Regions from separate parts of the Streptomyces sp. BBFR102 genome, predicted to be linked through region 1. Evidence: riboswitches for the same ligand, from Rfam matches in the RefSeq annotation. Region 1 holds a riboswitch; the other holds the start of a gene.
The links. Region 1 has a riboswitch for cobalamin ahead of ACSLIC_RS22580 (ABC transporter substrate-binding protein). Riboswitches for the same ligand answer to the same signal wherever they lie in the genome.
Positions count from the first base shown of each region.

Region 2: linked by a shared signal. The riboswitch ahead of ACSLIC_RS04340 (cobalamin biosynthesis protein) and the one ahead of ACSLIC_RS22580 (ABC transporter substrate-binding protein) in region 1 are both predicted to bind cobalamin.

Region 1 covers NZ_CP195757.1:5,108,153-5,115,682, forward strand. The annotation lists gene ACSLIC_RS22565 (PP2C family protein-serine/threonine phosphatase) at 1-259, opposite strand, end outside; gene ACSLIC_RS22570 (ABC transporter ATP-binding protein) at 405-1,208, opposite strand; gene ACSLIC_RS22575 (FecCD family ABC transporter permease) at 1,205-2,263, opposite strand; gene ACSLIC_RS22580 (ABC transporter substrate-binding protein) at 2,260-3,309, opposite strand; cobalamin riboswitch at 3,370-3,560, opposite strand; gene ACSLIC_RS22585 (MMPL family transporter) at 3,627-5,753, opposite strand; gene ACSLIC_RS22590 (MarR family winged helix-turn-helix transcriptional regulator) at 6,060-6,566, opposite strand; gene ACSLIC_RS22595 (SDR family oxidoreductase) at 6,757-7,530, shown strand, end outside.
Region 2 covers NZ_CP195757.1:939,883-947,412, reverse strand. The annotation lists gene ACSLIC_RS04350 (putative cobaltochelatase) at 1-1,397, opposite strand, end outside; gene ACSLIC_RS04345 (cobyric acid synthase) at 1,498-3,066, opposite strand; gene ACSLIC_RS04340 (cobalamin biosynthesis protein) at 3,063-4,049, opposite strand; cobalamin riboswitch at 4,176-4,301, opposite strand; gene ACSLIC_RS04335 (hypothetical protein) at 4,461-4,682, opposite strand; gene ACSLIC_RS04330 (anion permease) at 4,714-6,030, opposite strand; gene ACSLIC_RS04325 (class II aldolase/adducin family protein) at 6,342-7,064, shown strand; gene ACSLIC_RS04320 (alpha/beta hydrolase) at 7,138-7,530, shown strand, end outside.

The DNA of each region.
Region 1 (7,530 bases):
GCATGCCGACGATCTCCCGAGGGTCACCGGGACCGCCCTGCCTGAGCCCGGTCAGCAGCTCCAGGACGAAGGCCACCACCACCACCCGGACGGTGCCCCGGAACGTCATGATGGAGCCGGCCGCCACGCACGCCAGCACCAGCAGCGGGCCGCCGCTGACCTCGGGGACGGTGACCACGTCCACCAGGACGCCCACGGCCAGAAGCGCCCATGGAACGAGCCCCGAATACGCGGGCCAGCGCTGTCCGATCCTGTCCATGGCGGGGTCCTTCCTGTCGAACGGCGTGCAGCTCTCCTCCCGAGAGTTGACACGCCCCCACCGGCCGGACCCGGCAGACACGCCTACCCGCCCGTACCCTCTTCGATTCCCCGGGCACCGCTCCGGGCCCGGCGCCCGAGGCCGGTCAGTGGCGCGCCCTCGGCGCCAGGAAGCGGACGAACGTCCCCCCGCCGTCGGCCACGACCCGGGCCCGCACCCCGTACACCTCCTCGATCAACCCCTCGCGGAGCACCGCCCCGGGCGCCCCCGAGGCCACCGTGCGCCCCGCGCGCAACACCACGACCTCGTCGCAGAACATCGCCGCGAGATTGAGGTCGTGCAACGCCACCACACAGGTCACGGGCAACCCCGCCACCAGCGACATCAGCTCCAGCTGATGCCGCACGTCCAGGTGGTTGGTGGGTTCGTCCAGCAGCAGATGACGCGGCTCCTGCGCCAGCGCCCGGGCGATCTGGGCCCGCTGCCGCTCCCCGCCGGAGAGCGTGTGCCAGAGCCGGTCGGCGAACGGCGTCAGCCCGGTCCGCTCCAGCGCCGCGCGCACCGCCTCCTGGTCGGCCGGCCCCGGCGCCGCCCACGTCCTGCGGTGCGGTACGCGCCCGAGTCCGACCACGTCGCGGACGGTCAGGTCGGTGTCGGTTGCCGCATGCTGCCCGACCACGGCGAGCCGCCGGGCCGTCTCGCGGCGGCCCAGTCCGTCGGGGGTGGAGCCGTCCACGGTGACGGTGCCGCCGGAGGCCGCGAGCAGACCGGCCAGCAGCCGCAGCAGCGTCGACTTGCCGGAGCCGTTGGGCCCGATGAGCCCCACCGTGCTGCCGGCGCGCGCCTCCAGGTCCACGCCGTCCAGGATGAGCCGCCCGCCCGCCGACCGCGAGACCCGCTCGGCCCGCAGCACCGGCCGGTCGTCCGGAGAGGCCTCGTGACCGGTCATGAGGGCCTCCGGGTGCGGTACATGATGAGGACGAAGGCGGGCACGCCGATCAGCGAGGTCACCACGCCGACCGGAATCTCCTGCGGCGCCAGCACGGTCCTGGCCAGGGTGTCCACCCAGACCAGGAAGACCGCGCCGCTCAGCGCCGCCACTGGCAGCAGCCGCCCGTGCAGGGTGCCGGCCAGGGCGCGGGCCGCGTGCGGCAGCACCAGGCCGACGAAACCGATCGCCCCGGCCGCGCTGACCAGCGCGGCGGTGAGCAGCGCGGTGACGCTCAGCAGGATCAGCCGGGTGCGCGCCACCTGGACACCGAGCGCGGCGGCGCTCTCCGTACCGAAGGCGAAGGCGTCGAGCTGGACGGCTCGTGCCCCGCACACCACCAGGGCCGCCATCAGCACCGCCAGGCACGCCCACACGTCGGTCCAGGTGGCACCGGAGAGGCTGCCGAGCAGCCAGAAGAGGATGCCCCGGGTCTGTTCGGCGTCGGCGGCGAACATCACGACGAACGAGGTGAGCGCCGAGAAGAGCTGCATGCCCGCGACGCCCGAGAGCACCACCCGGTCGGTGGTGCCGCCCAGGCTGTGGCTGAGCAGCAGCACCAGCCCGAAGGAGACCAGGGCGCCGACGAAGGCACCGGTGGAGACCGAGAGCGCGCCGCCGCCCAGGCCCAGGACCACCACGGCGACCGCGCCGGTCGAGGCCCCGGAGGAGACACCGAGGACGAACGGGTCGGCCAGCGGGTTGCGCAGCAGCGACTGCATGACCACACCGCAGACCGCGAGCCCTGCCCCGCAGACGGCCGCCAGCACGGTACGCGGCAGCCGCAGTTCCCAGACGATGCCCTCACGGACGGGGGTCAGCCCGCTCTCGCCGCCGCCGAGGCGGGAGAGGACCACGGCCCACACGTCGGGGACCAAGACGTGGGCCGGGCCGATGGTGATGGCGACCGAGACGGAGGCCAGCAGCAGGGCCAGGGCGAGGAGGCTGAGCGTCCACGCCCCCGGTCGCCGCGTCCGCCCGTCCCTCGCAGCGGGCCGCGCGGCGGTGGCGGTCACTTGGCGAGCCCGAACTCACGCAGCTTGGCGGCGACTTCCTCGATCCCGTCGACGGTGCGGATCGAGGGGTTCATCGCGGCACCGCTCAGCAGCACGTACCGCTTCTCCTTCACCGCCGTCATGGCGCGGGTGGCGGGGCCGGACTCCAGGAACGCGATCTTCTCCGCGGCGCTCTCCGCCGTCTGCGACTTGCGGGTCAGGTCGCCGATGACCAGGACGTCGGGGTCGCGGTCGGCGACCGCCTCCCAGTTGATCTGCGGCCACTCGTCCTCGGTGTCGTCGAAGACGTTCTTCGCCCCGACGGCCTCGGTGATGATGCCGGGCGCGCCGCAGCAGCCGGCCATGTACGGCGCCTCGGAGTTGGCGAACCAGTAGAGCAGCGTGGGGCGTTCGTCCTCGGGCGCCTTCCTGGTGCCGAGTCCGGCGGCGGCCTCCGCGGCCCGCCGGGTGAGGTCGGCGACGAGCTTCTCCCCGCGCTCCTCGACGCCGAAGACCTTCGCCAGGTCGGTGATCTCGCCGTGGATGTCCGCCATGGTGAGCGGCTTGTCCCGCGAGCCGTCGCCGTCGCCGGTGTCGGACTTGGCACAGTCGGCCGGCGAGACGTACGTGCCCACGCCGAGGTCCTCGAACGCCTCGCGGGTGGCGACGCCGCCCTTGCCGAGGGTCGACTCGAAGGAGGCGGTGACGAAGTCCGGTTCTTCGTCGAGGACCCTCTCGAAGGAGGGGTTGTTGTCGGCGAGCCGCTCGACCTCGGCGTTCTCCTTCACCAGGTGGGGCAGGACCGGGTCGGTCCAGGTGGCGGTGCCCGCCATCCGGCCGGCGAGGCCGAGCGAGAGGAGGATCTCGGTGGAGTCCTGGTTGAGCGAGACGGCGCGCCGCGGCGGCTGCTCGACACGCACGGCGCGGCCGCAGTTCTCCAGCGTCGTCGCCCCGGCCCCCTTCGCACCGGCCGACTCGACGTCACCTCCTCCGCAGGCGGTGAGCAACAGGCCGAGGACGGTGCAGGAGGCGGCGAGGGAGGTCCGGCGGAAGGGCGCAACGGGCACGGGGGCGCTGCTTTCGGTGTCGAGGCTCGGTCGCGGAGCCTGGCGTACAGGAACCCCGCCCGTACGGGCGGGGGGCCAGCAGGTCTTCGGACTCGGGGTCGTCCGGACGGCGCGCCTTCCCGGGGATGCCCCAGTGGCGTACTGCGCCGCCCGTCACCCTCACCGCTGCGCGTCAGTTCCGGATTCGCACCGGATTCCCTGACCCGTTCGCATCGAGATGCGTGGGTACGACTGGCGTGCGAAAGCTAGCACAGCGGACCTCCCGCGCCCGGGGGCGGGGGAGGTCCGTGGTATGCGTACGGCCTGCGGTCATGCGGTCATGCAGTCATGCGGGGCTCGCTCGCGGCCTCCTTCGCGGGCTCGGCCCGGCGGCTGAGCGCCCCCGGCCACCAGGAGGCGGGGCCGATGTCGCGGACCAGGGCGGGCACCAGCAGGGAGCGGACCACCAGGGTGTCGAGCAGCACGCCGCAGGCGACGATGAAGGCGATCTGGGCGAGGAAGGCCAGCGGGATCACGCCGAGCGCCGCGAAGGTCGCCGCCAGGACCACGCCGGCCGAGGTGATGACGCCGCCGGTGGTGGTCAGGCCGCGCCGGACGCCCTCCCGGGTGCCGTGCAGCGCGGTCTCCTCGCGGACCCGGGACATCAGGAAGATGTTGTAGTCGACGCCGAGGGCCACCAGGAAGACGAAGCCGTAGAGCGGGACGGAGGCGTCGGTCCCGGAGAAGCCGAAGACGTGGGTGAAGACCAGCGCGGAGATGCCGAGGGTGGCGGCGAAGTTCAGCGCCACGGTGAGCACCAGCAGCAGCGGCGTCACCAGCGAGCGGAGCAGCGCGATCAGGATGACGAGGATGATCGCCAGCACCACCGGCATGATCAGGTTCCGGTCGGCCTCGGCGGTGCGCTGGGTGTCGTACTGCTGCGCGGTGTAGCCGCCGACCCGGGCGTCGGCGCCGTCGACCGCGTGCACGGCGGTCCGCAGCCGGGCCACGGTCTCCTTGGCGGCGTCGCTGTCGGCGCCGTCCTGGAGCGTGGCGTCGATCCGCACCCGTCCGTCCACGACCCGCGGTTCGCCGCCGCCCGGCCGCCCCGACTCGGTGACCGGCGCGACCGAGGCGACGCCCGCGGTCTTCTCGGCCGCCGCGACCACCTCGTCGGCCCGGCCGGCGTCGGCGATGACGACGGCCGGGTTGCCCGCGCCGCCCGGGAAGTGGCGGCTCAGTGTCTCCTGGGCGGAGACCGAGGGCGCGTCGTTGACGAAGATCTCGTCCAGCGGGACACCCCGGCTGGTCAGCGTCGGGGCGAAGGCCGCGCACGCCAGGAGGGCGGCCAGGGTGATCGCCCAGACCCTGCGCGGCGTCCGGTCGACCCGGTCGGCGACCCGCTGCCACAGGCGGTGGCTGCCGCCGGTGCCGGTGACCTTGGGGCGGGCCGGCCAGTAGGCGGCACGCCCCAGCAGGACCAGGGCGGCGGGCAGGAAGGTGAGCGCGCTGAAGACCGAGCAGACGATGCCGATGGCGCCGACCGGGCCGAGCGCCTGGTTGTTGGTGAGGTCGCTCAGGAGCAGGGCCAGCAGGCCGAGGGCGACGGTGGCGGCGCTGGCGGTGATCGGCCCGAACGACTGCCGCCAGGCGAGCCGCATCGCAGTGAACCGGTCGCCGTGCAGGCTCAGTTCCTCCCGGAACCGGGCGGTGAGCAGGAGCGCGTAGTCGGTGGCGGCGCCGATCACCAGGATCGACAGGATGCCCTGCACCTGCCCGTCGACGCGGACCACGTCCCGCTGGGCCAGTGCGTAGACCACCGCGCAGGCGAGCCCGAGGGCGAGGACCGCGCCGAAGATGATCACCAGGGGGAGGAGCACGCTGCGGTAGACCACCAGCAGGATCAGCAGCACGGCGACGAGCGCGACACCCAGCAGCAGCCCGTCGATCCCGGCGAAGGCGTCGGAGAGGTCAGCCTGGCTGGCGGCGGGCCCGGCGATGGCCACCGCGGTGCCCGGCACCTTCGCCGCAGCCTGCCTGATCTCGTCCAGTACGGGCTGGAGTTCGTCCAGCCCGGCGCGGAGCGGAACGACGCCCTCCAGCGCCTCGCCGTCCTCGGAGGCGAGGGCGGGGGAGGGCCGTCCGGCCGTGAAGTCGGCGTCGGCGAGGGCGGCGAGGGTGCCGGTGGCGGCCTCGCGGGCGTCGGCCGGCAGCCGCCCGCCGTCCTTGGCGGTCCAGACGACGAGGGCGGGCACGGACTCGTCGGCGGAGAAGGCCCGCTGCTCCTCGGACACCTGGGTGGACTCGGCGCTCTGCGGCAGGAAGGCGGCCTGGTCGTTGGTGGCGACCTCGCCGAGCTTGCCCGCGTACGGGCCGAGGGTGCCGCCGATGCCGAGCCAGGCGATCAGCAGGACGAGGGGAACGAGGATTCGGGCGGTTCGGCCCTTGCGGGCGGCGCTGGACATCGCACTCCTGGGACGTGGCGCGGGCGGCGCGGAATCGGGTTCGGACGGGCTGGCGGACGAGCGTGGGTACGGGGGCGCCCACGCTGTGGAGAAGACTCGATCGCTGACTATCTCAATGATTGAGAGATCCCGGGTGATGCTACGCATACCCGTCTCCGGGCCGGACAAGGGGTACGCCACACCGCGTGCGGGCAGCACCGCGCGGCCACGGCCTCACGTCACACTTCACCCTTCCGGGCGAGTACGGCCGCCGGATGCGCCGTGGGCGGGGAGTTCGCCCCGCAAGCCCCGCGGACCGGCCGCGCGTCAGGCGCCCGGACGCTGCTGTGGCCCCCGGATGCGCGCGAACTCCTCGTTCATCGCGGCGAGGAAGCGCAGCGCGGCGTCCGCCTCCTCCCGGGTCAGCCGCGCCCTGGCCGCGGCGGCGGCCGTCGCGAGCGGCTGGAAGTGGGCGCGGGCCAGCGCCTTGCCGCCCTCCGCGTAGTGCAGGTGCACCACCCGCCGGTCGCGGGTGTCCCGGGTACGGCGGATGTGCCCGGCGCGCTCCAGCCGGTCCAGGCAGGCGGTGACCGCGCCGGAGGTCAGGCCCAGCCGCTCGCGCAGCCGGCCCGGCGTCATCGGCTCGGGGGCGTCCAGGATCGCCGCGAGCGCCTGCACATCGGTGGCGTGCAGGCCCTGCCCGGCGGCGAAGGCGTGCGCCAGCCGGTTGACCTCGCCGTGCATGCGGCGCAGCTCCACCGCGAGCGCCACCAGGTCCGGCCCGCCGCCCGCCGGGCCACCCGCCCCGCCCGTCACCTCGTCTGTCCCGGCCACGCCGCCAGCCTATCGGCGTCCCCGCCGCACCCCGCCCGCCCCCGGCGCACCCGCGTGCCCGGGACGCGCGGAAGAGGGGACGGCGCGAGACGGTGGGGGTCAGGGGACGGACCCCGACGTCCCGCAACGACGGTCCCGACCCGGCCGTTCCACCGGGTCACCGAAGCCGGAGAGAGCCATGAGCGAGGCCATGAGCAGCAACGAGCACCCCACCGCGGCCGTCCCCGAGGGCGACGGCGCGCTGGCCCTGGTCACCGGAGCCACCGGCTACGTCGGCGGCCGCCTGGCCCCCGCCCTGCTGGACGCCGGCTACCGGGTCCGCGCCCTGGCCCGTACCCCGCGCAAGCTGCGTGACCTGCCCTGGACCGAGCGCGCCGAGGTCGTCCGGGGCGACGTCACCGACGCGGACTCGGTGCGGGAGGCGATGCGCGGCGTGGACGTGGCGTACTACCTCGTCCACGCCCTCGGCACCGGCTCCGGCTTCGAGCGCACCGACCGCGAGGCGGCCCGGATCTTCGCCCGCGCGGCCCACGAGGCCGGGGTCCGCCGGATCGTCTACCTCGGCGGCCTCACCCCCGAAGGCGTCCCCGAGAGCCGGCTCTCGCCGCACCTGCGCTCGCGCGCCGAGGTCGGCCGCATCCTGCTCGACTCCGGGGTGCCGGCCACCGTGCTGCGCGCCGCCGTGGTGCTGGGCTCCGGCTCCGCCTCCTTCGAGATGCTCCGCTACCTCACCGAGCGGCTGCCGCTGATGATCACCCCGAGCTGGGTCAACACCCGTATGCAACCGGTCGCCGTGCGCGACGTCCTCGCCTACCTGGTCGGCTCCGCCGCCATGCCCCCCGAGGTCAACCGCACCTTCGACATCGGCGGCCCCGACGTCCTCACCTACCGCCAACTGATGCAGCGGTACGCGTCCGTCGCCCACCTGCCCCGCCGCCTGATCCTCCCCGTCCCCGTCCTCACC
Region 2 (7,530 bases), 4.2 Mb from region 1:
TCGGGACGGGTCGCGCCGGTGGTCCGGCCGTGCTCCGTACGCGCCCGCGACCTGCGGCCGGCCGCGCCCGCGCCGAGCCCCGGCACGCTCAGCACCCTGGTGCGGAACGGCTCGCCCGCCGCCACCGCCGGCTGCTCCGAGGAGGCCGGGCGGGGCGTACCGCCGCCGGACTCGCCGGGCCCCGCGCCGGTCAGCGCCTCGGGGGCGTCCCCGGGCGCCGGGGCGCCGACGTCCTCGGCGCGCTGCGGCGGGAGGCCGCCGGAGCCGTCGGCACCGTCGCCGGTGCCCGGCTGCCCGCCCCCGCCGCCGTCCGGGCCGGGCCCGTCGCCGCCGTCCGGGTCCCCGGGCGGCGTCGGCGGCTCGTCCTCGGGGCCGTCGGCCGCCGCGTCCCGCAGGACCTCGTCGAGCTTCTCCTCGTCCAGCCCCGGCGCGTCGAAGGGGTTGCGGCGCCGCCGGTGCGGCAGCGCCAGCAGCGCGGCCCGCCGTACGTCCTCGACGGCGACCTCGGTCCGGCCCGCCCAGGCGGCCAGCGCGGTCGCGGTGCGGGCCATCACCAGGTCGCCGCGCATCCCGTCCACCTCGAACGCCGCGCAGACCGCGGCGATCCGGCGCAGCGCGCCGTCACCCAGGCGCACCCGGGGCAGCAGCGCCCGGGCGGCGGCCACCCGCCCGCGCAGCTCCGCCTCCTCGCCGGACCAGCGGCCCGCGAAGGCGGCCGGGTCGTCCTCGAAGGCGAGCCGGCGGCGCACCACCTCGACGCGCTGGTCCGGCTTTCGGGAGGCGGCCACCTCGACGGTCAGCCCGAACCGGTCGAGGAGCTGGGGCCGCAGCTCGCCCTCCTCCGGGTTCATGGTGCCGACCAGCAGGAACCGGGCCGCGTGCCGCACCGAGACGCCCTCTCGCTCCACGTACGAGGCGCCCATCGCCGCCGCGTCGAGCAGCAGGTCGATGAGGTGGTCGTGGAGGAGGTTGACCTCGTCGACGTAGAGGATGCCCCGGTGCGCGTCGGCCAGCAGGCCCGGCTCGAACGCCTTCACGCCCTCGGCCAGGGCCCGTTCGATGTCGAGCGCGCCCACCAGCCGGTCCTCGGAGGCGCCGACCGGCAGTTCCACCATCCGCGCCGGCCGCTCGCCGCCCGGCCCGTCCACCGGATGCGGCCCGTCCGGGCATCCCGGCTCGGGCGCGTCCGGGTCGCAGGAGAACCGGCACCCCTCCACGGTCCGCACCGGCGGCAGCAGCGCGGCCAGCGCGCGCACCGCCGTCGACTTGGCGGTGCCCTTCTCCCCCCGGACGAGGACACCGCCGACCGCCGGGGAGACCGCGTTCAGCAGCAGCGCCAGCCGCAGGTCGTCCTGACCGACGATCGCGGTGAACGGATAACGGGAACTGGTACTCATCGGGACTGCACTCCTTCACTCACCGGGACCCCGTACCGCGCGGCGGCGGAACGGGCACGGCGGACAGGGGACGCGGGGCCGGAACGTAGGGGCGGGCGCGTCACGGCGCACCCGGCGGGAGGAACGGCAGGCCGGGCGGGGCGCCCCGCTCGATGAGGCGCAGCAGGGCCTCGGTGTCGGCGTGCTCCTCGACCAGGTCGCCGAGCCGGTCGAGCTGCTCCTCGCGCAGCAGGCCGAAGGAGGTGTCGGGGGCGGGGACGAAGCGGCGGCCCGCCGCCCGGGCCACCTCGGTGAGGAACGCCCTGCGGTAACCGTCGCTCTCCAGCGAGCCGTGCCAGTGGGTGCCCCACACCGGGCCGACCCGGCAGCCGTCCAGAGCGCGCCCGCCGGCGTCGGTGAAGACCGGCTCGCCGCCCAGCACCTCGGCGACGCCGTGATGGATCTCGTACCCCTCGGCGGGCTCGCCCAGCGCCGAACCGCTCGGCCTGGCCAGCGTCTTCTCCGCCGCGAACCGCACCCGGACCGGCAGCACGCCGAGCCCGGCCACGGTGCCCGCCCGGGACTCCACCTCGTCCTCGATCCGTTCGCCGAGCAGTTGGTAGCCGCCGCAGACGCCGAGCACCGGACGCCCCTCGGCGGCCCGCCGCAGCAGCGCGTCCGCGAGACCCCGCTCGCGCAGCCAGGCCAGCGCGCGGACCGTGCCCCGGGTACCGGGGACGACCACCAGGTCGGCGTCGGCCAGCTCCTCGGCCCGGTCCACGAACCGCACCACCACGCCCGGTTCGGCGGCCAGCGCGTCCACGTCGGTGAAGTTCGACATCAGCGGCACCGCGCAGACCGCGACCCGCAGTACGTCCTCGCCGACCGGCGGCGCCACCACCGGCTCACGGACCGCCCCGCGCAGCGAGGACCGCAGCCCGTCCTCCTCGTCGATGCCCAGTCCGCCGACGTACGGCAGGACGCCGTAGGTGTGCCGTCCGGTGAGGGAGCGCAGCATCTCGACGCCGGGCCGCAGGAGGGCGACGTCCCCCCGGAACTTGTTGACGACGTACCCGGCGACCAGCGCCTGGTCCTCGGGGGCCAGCAGCGCCGTGGTGCCGAAGAACGAGGCGAAGACGCCGCCGCGGTCGATGTCGCCGACCACCAGCACCGGCAGTCCCGCCGCCCGGGCCACGCCCATGTTGACGATGTCGGTACGGCGCAGGTTGATCTCGGCGGGGCTGCCCGCGCCCTCGCAGACCACCACGTCGTGGGTGGCCCGCAGCCGGGCCAGGCAGTCCAGGACCGGCTCCAGCAGCGCTTCCCGCCGGCCGCCCGACACCGCCCGGCCCGGTTCCCCGGGGCGTGCCGAGCCGAAGAAGCCCTGGGCGCTCAGCTCCCCGACCGGCTTGCCGAGCAGCACCACCTGGCTGGAGCGGTCGCCGCCGGGCTTGAGCAGCACCGGGTTCATCAGCGCCGTCGGCTCCACCCGGGCCGCCTGCGCCTGCATCGCCTGGGCCCGGCCGATCTCCGCGCCCTCCCGTGTGACGAAGGAGTTCAGGGACATGTTCTGCCCCTTGAACGGCGCCACCTTCACCCCGCGCCGCGCCAGCCACCGGCAGATGCCGGCCGTCAGCACGCTCTTCCCGGCGTCCGAGGTGGTCCCCGCGATCAGCAGCCCGCCGCTCATGCCCCTGCCCGTCCCTTTCCCGTCGCCGCGCGCCGTGCGCGCCCGCGTATCGCTCCGGCGGCCAGCCGCGCACCCGCCCCCGCCACCAGTGCCAGCGCGCCGACCCGCCGGGAGAGCCGGGCGGCCCGCTCGATGTCACCGGGCCGCACCGCGCGGCCCGTCCCGCCCAGTACCGGCCGGTGCTCGGTCCGCCCGCCGTACGCGAGGGTGCCGCCGAGCCGCACGCCGAGCGCCCCGGCGAACGCCGCCTCGACCGGGCCCGCGTTGGGGCTCGGGTGGCGGTGCGCGTCGGTGCGCCAGGCCCGCACGGCGCCGCGCGGGTCGGGCCCGGCGAGGACGGCAAGGGCCGCCGTCAGCCGGGCGCCCGGGTGGCCGACGGCGTCGTCGAGCCGCGCCGAGGCCCAGCCGAACCGGCGCAGCCGGGGCGACTTGTGGCCGACCATCGCGTCCAGCGTGTTGACGGCGCGGAAGCCGACCAGGCCGGGCACACCCGCCAACGCGCCCCACACCAGGGCGCCGACCACCGCGTCCGAGGTGTTCTCGGCGACCGACTCCACCACGGCCCGGGCCAGCGCCCCGGCGTCCAGCGCCTGGGGGTCACGCCCGCAGAGCCGGGGCAGCAGCCGCCGGGCCTCGGCCACGTCACCGGCCTCCAGGGCGGCGCCGATCGCCCGCGCCTCGCGCACCAGCGAGGTCCCGCCGAGCACCGCCCAGGTCGCGGCGGCGGTCAGGACGACGGCCGCGCGGGGGTGAGGGCGTACCGCGCGGGCGGCCAGCGCGGCGCAGGCGGTGGCGCCGCCGGCGCACAGGGCGGTGTGCAGCGCGCCCCAGCCCCGGTGGTCGTGCCACAGGCGCCGCTCCACCGCCGAGGCGGCCCGGCCGAAGAGGGCCACGGGGTGGCCCCGGCGGGGGTCGGCGAAGAGGGTGTCGGCCAGCAGCCCGGCGGTGGCGCCGTACGCGAAGACGCGGTCGGCCCGGTCCACGGGGCTCAGCCGGTTCGGCGCTCGGCGTACCGGGGGAGCGGGGGAGGGGGCGGCGACGGGCAGCCACGCATGGCGGTGTGTCCTCACTCAGGGTCCGCGCCCTGGTTCGACGTGACCGGGGGCGAGAGTCTCCTGGCTTCCGGATCGGCGGCACCCCCTGGCCTTCCCGTCCTCGCGGACCGTGGCGCTCGTGCGGAGATGCCGCTCCCCGGTGACAGTGGCGGGACCGCGCCGGATTCGCACCGGCTTCCTCTGCTGCCTCCGTGTTTTGGCCCCAGCAGTCCACCACGGCCCCGGAACGCCCGTCAACTCGCCGTTGACCTGCGACGAAGAGCGTGTGGAGCCGGGTACGGCGAAGGGCGGGCCGGACGGTGTACGTCCGGCCCGCCCTTCCCTGGCGGGGGATGGCCCTCAGGTCACGATGATGGAGATCCCGTAGGCGACCGCCGCCGCGCAGAGCGCGAAGCAGAGGTAGCCGCCGGCCTTCGCCGCGGTCCCCGACCCGCCGTCCCGCGTGCTGGTGGCGCCCTTGGAGAGCCCCACGATGCCGAGGGTGAAGAAGCCGACGAGTGCGACGGTGACCACGAGGCTCACGCCGAAGACGGAGCCGAGGGCTGCCCAGTCGATGTGCATGGTGAGGTGTCCTTACGTACGCGGGGCCGGGTCAGACCTTGGCCGGCCGGGCAGCCGGTTCGGCGGTGGCGGAGCCCGGCTGGGCCGGGATCGAGGCGAGCGGGGAGCCGCCCGCCGGTGCGCCGCCGTCCTGGCCGCCCAGCGGCCGGGCACCCGCCTCGTCGGAGGCGGCGGCCGCGCCGGTGGGCGGCGGGGCGACGGAGGCCATGGCCTGGGTGACGACGCCCGACGGCCCGTCCTGGACCGGCTCGACGTCGTTGACGTTGTCGTGGGTGACGGGGGAGCGGCGCGAGCGGAGCCAGATCGCGAAGGACCCGCCGACCAGGAGGACCGTGGTGGCGGCGACGCCCCAGTCGCCCTGCTTGGTGAGGAGTTCGGCGGCCGCGCCGACCAGGGCGGCGGCCGGCAGGGTCAGGCCCCAGGCGACGAACATCCGGGTGGCGGTCGACCAGCGGACCACGCCGCCCTTGCGGCCGAGGCCCGCGCCCATCACCGCGCCGGAGCACGACTGGGTGGTGGAGAGGGAGAAGCCCAGGTGGGAGGAGGCCAGGATGACCGTCGCGGCGCTGGTCTGGGCGGCGAAGCCCTGCGGCGGCGTGAGGTCGGTGAGGCCCTTGCCCATGGTCCGGATGATGCGCCAGCCGCCCAGGTAGGTACCGAGCGCGATGGCGATTCCGGCGGAGACGATGACCCACAGCGGGGGGTTGGAGCCGGGCGCGAGGACACCGCCGGTGACCAGGGCGAGGGTGATGACACCCATCGTCTTCTGGGCGTCGTTGGTGCCGTGCGCCAGCGAGACCAGGCCGGCCGAGGCGATCTGCCCGGCGCGGTAGCCCTTGGCGGTGGACTTCTCGTCCACGTTCCGGTTGATCCGGAAGGTGAGGCGGGTGGCGAGCATCGCGGCGAGGCCGGCGACGATCGGCGCGGCGAGCGCGGGCAGCAGCACCTTGGTGACCACGGTGCCGCCGTTGACGGAGGACCACCCCGCCGACATCACCGCGGCGCCGATGAGTCCGCCGAAGAGCGCGTGCGAGGAGCTCGACGGCAGACCGACGAGCCAGGTCAGAAGATTCCACAGAATGGCGCCTACGAGGGCGGCGAAGATGACTTCCGTCTTCAGGCCGTCCTCGTTGATGAGTCCGCCGGAGATCGTCTTGGCGACCTCCACGGAGAGGAACGCGCCGACGAGGTTGAGGACGGCGGACATCGCCACCGCCGCCTTGGGCCTCATCGCGCCGGTCGAGATGGTGGTGGCCATCGCGTTGGCTGTGTCGTGGAAACCGTTCGTGAAGTCGAACACGAGAGCGGTCACGATCACGATCCCGAGGAGAAGCGTGATGTGTTCCATTTACCCGGACTTCTGTGGGACGTCGTTGGCTCCTCGAACGTAGGGGCGTTGGGTGAACAGAAGATGAACTGGGGCGGGCAACGTGGTGACCCGAAACGGAGTCCCCTCGGCCGCCCCGCGCCCGGACCCGCCCCGACCCCTTGGGAGAGCGGCCCCGAGCCCCCTCGCCGGGCCCGGCTCGCGGGCTCCCGCGCGGTTTCCGCAGCCTCCCGATGTGAGGCAGGTCGCACCCCACACAGGGGTGCGGGGCGCCGGAAGCGGAATGAGACGCCCGCCCGGCGCACGCCCCGACGGTGGCAGGATGCCCCGTCATGAAGAAGAACGTCGCGCACCCCGGCCGCGCCTGGCGGCTGCTGGAGGACCAGGCCGTCGCCCGTGCCTGGCACGACCTGCTGGAGACGGCCCGGGCCACCGCCCGCGACGGACTGGTGGTCGGCACCTCCGGCAACGTCTCGGTCCGCGTCACCCCCGACCGCCCGGCCGTCGCCACGGACGACCTCGTCCTCGTCACCCCCACCGGCGTCCCCTACGACCGGCTCGGCCCCGAGGACGCCGTCGCCGTCACCCTCGACGGCCGCCAGGTCCTCGGCACCCTGGAACCCACCAGCGAACTCCCCCTCCACCTCACCGTGCACCGCTCCGGCACCGCCCGCGCCGTCGTCCACACCCACGCCCCGCACGCCACCGCCGTCTCCACGCTCGTCGACACGCTGCCGCCCGTCCACTACCTGGCGGCAGCGTTCGGCGGCCCCGTCCGCACCGCCCCCTACGCGCTCTACGGCACCCAGGAACTCGCCGGCCACCTCCGCGAAGCCCTCCGGGACCGCACCGCCTGCCTGCTGCGCAACCACGGCACCGTCACCACCGGCGACACCCTCGCCCAGGCCCTGGACCGCACCGCCCAGCTCGAATGGCTGTGCCGCGTCTGGCTGCTCGCCCGCTCCGTCCCCGGCCACACCCCCTCGCTCCTCGACGAGGAGCAGCTCGCCGAGGTGGCCGAGCGGCTGCGCGGCTACGGCCAGCCGGGCGGGTGACCGCGGCCCCGCGCGTCACCCGCCGGGCCGCGTCCGCTGGCCGTGCGGCACCGGGTGCCCGCAGACTGGAGCGGTGCGTATCGCCCGAACGACGGCACTGGCCGTCACCGCCGCAGTCGGAGCCGGGGCCGCCGCCGTAGCGGCCGGCCGGTACGCCAGCGATGCCGCCCTGCGGCTCCCGCCAGGCCACCGGCTGCCCACCGAGCCGAAGCTGACGATCCACCGTGCCGAGGTCGGCCGGATCGTCCTCACCCGCGACCTGGCCTCCCTGCGCCCGGGCCGCTACGGCCTCGTGGGCCGCGACTTCCACGCCGCCGTCGGCCCGGTGCTCGACCGGTCCGACGGCGAGGTGGCGGCCGACACCGTCGTCCGCCGCCTGGAGCGCGTCTTCCACGGCACCCCCGACACCGGCGACCGGGCCTGGCTCACCCCCCAGCTCTACGGCGGCGACCCCGCCACCGCCCTC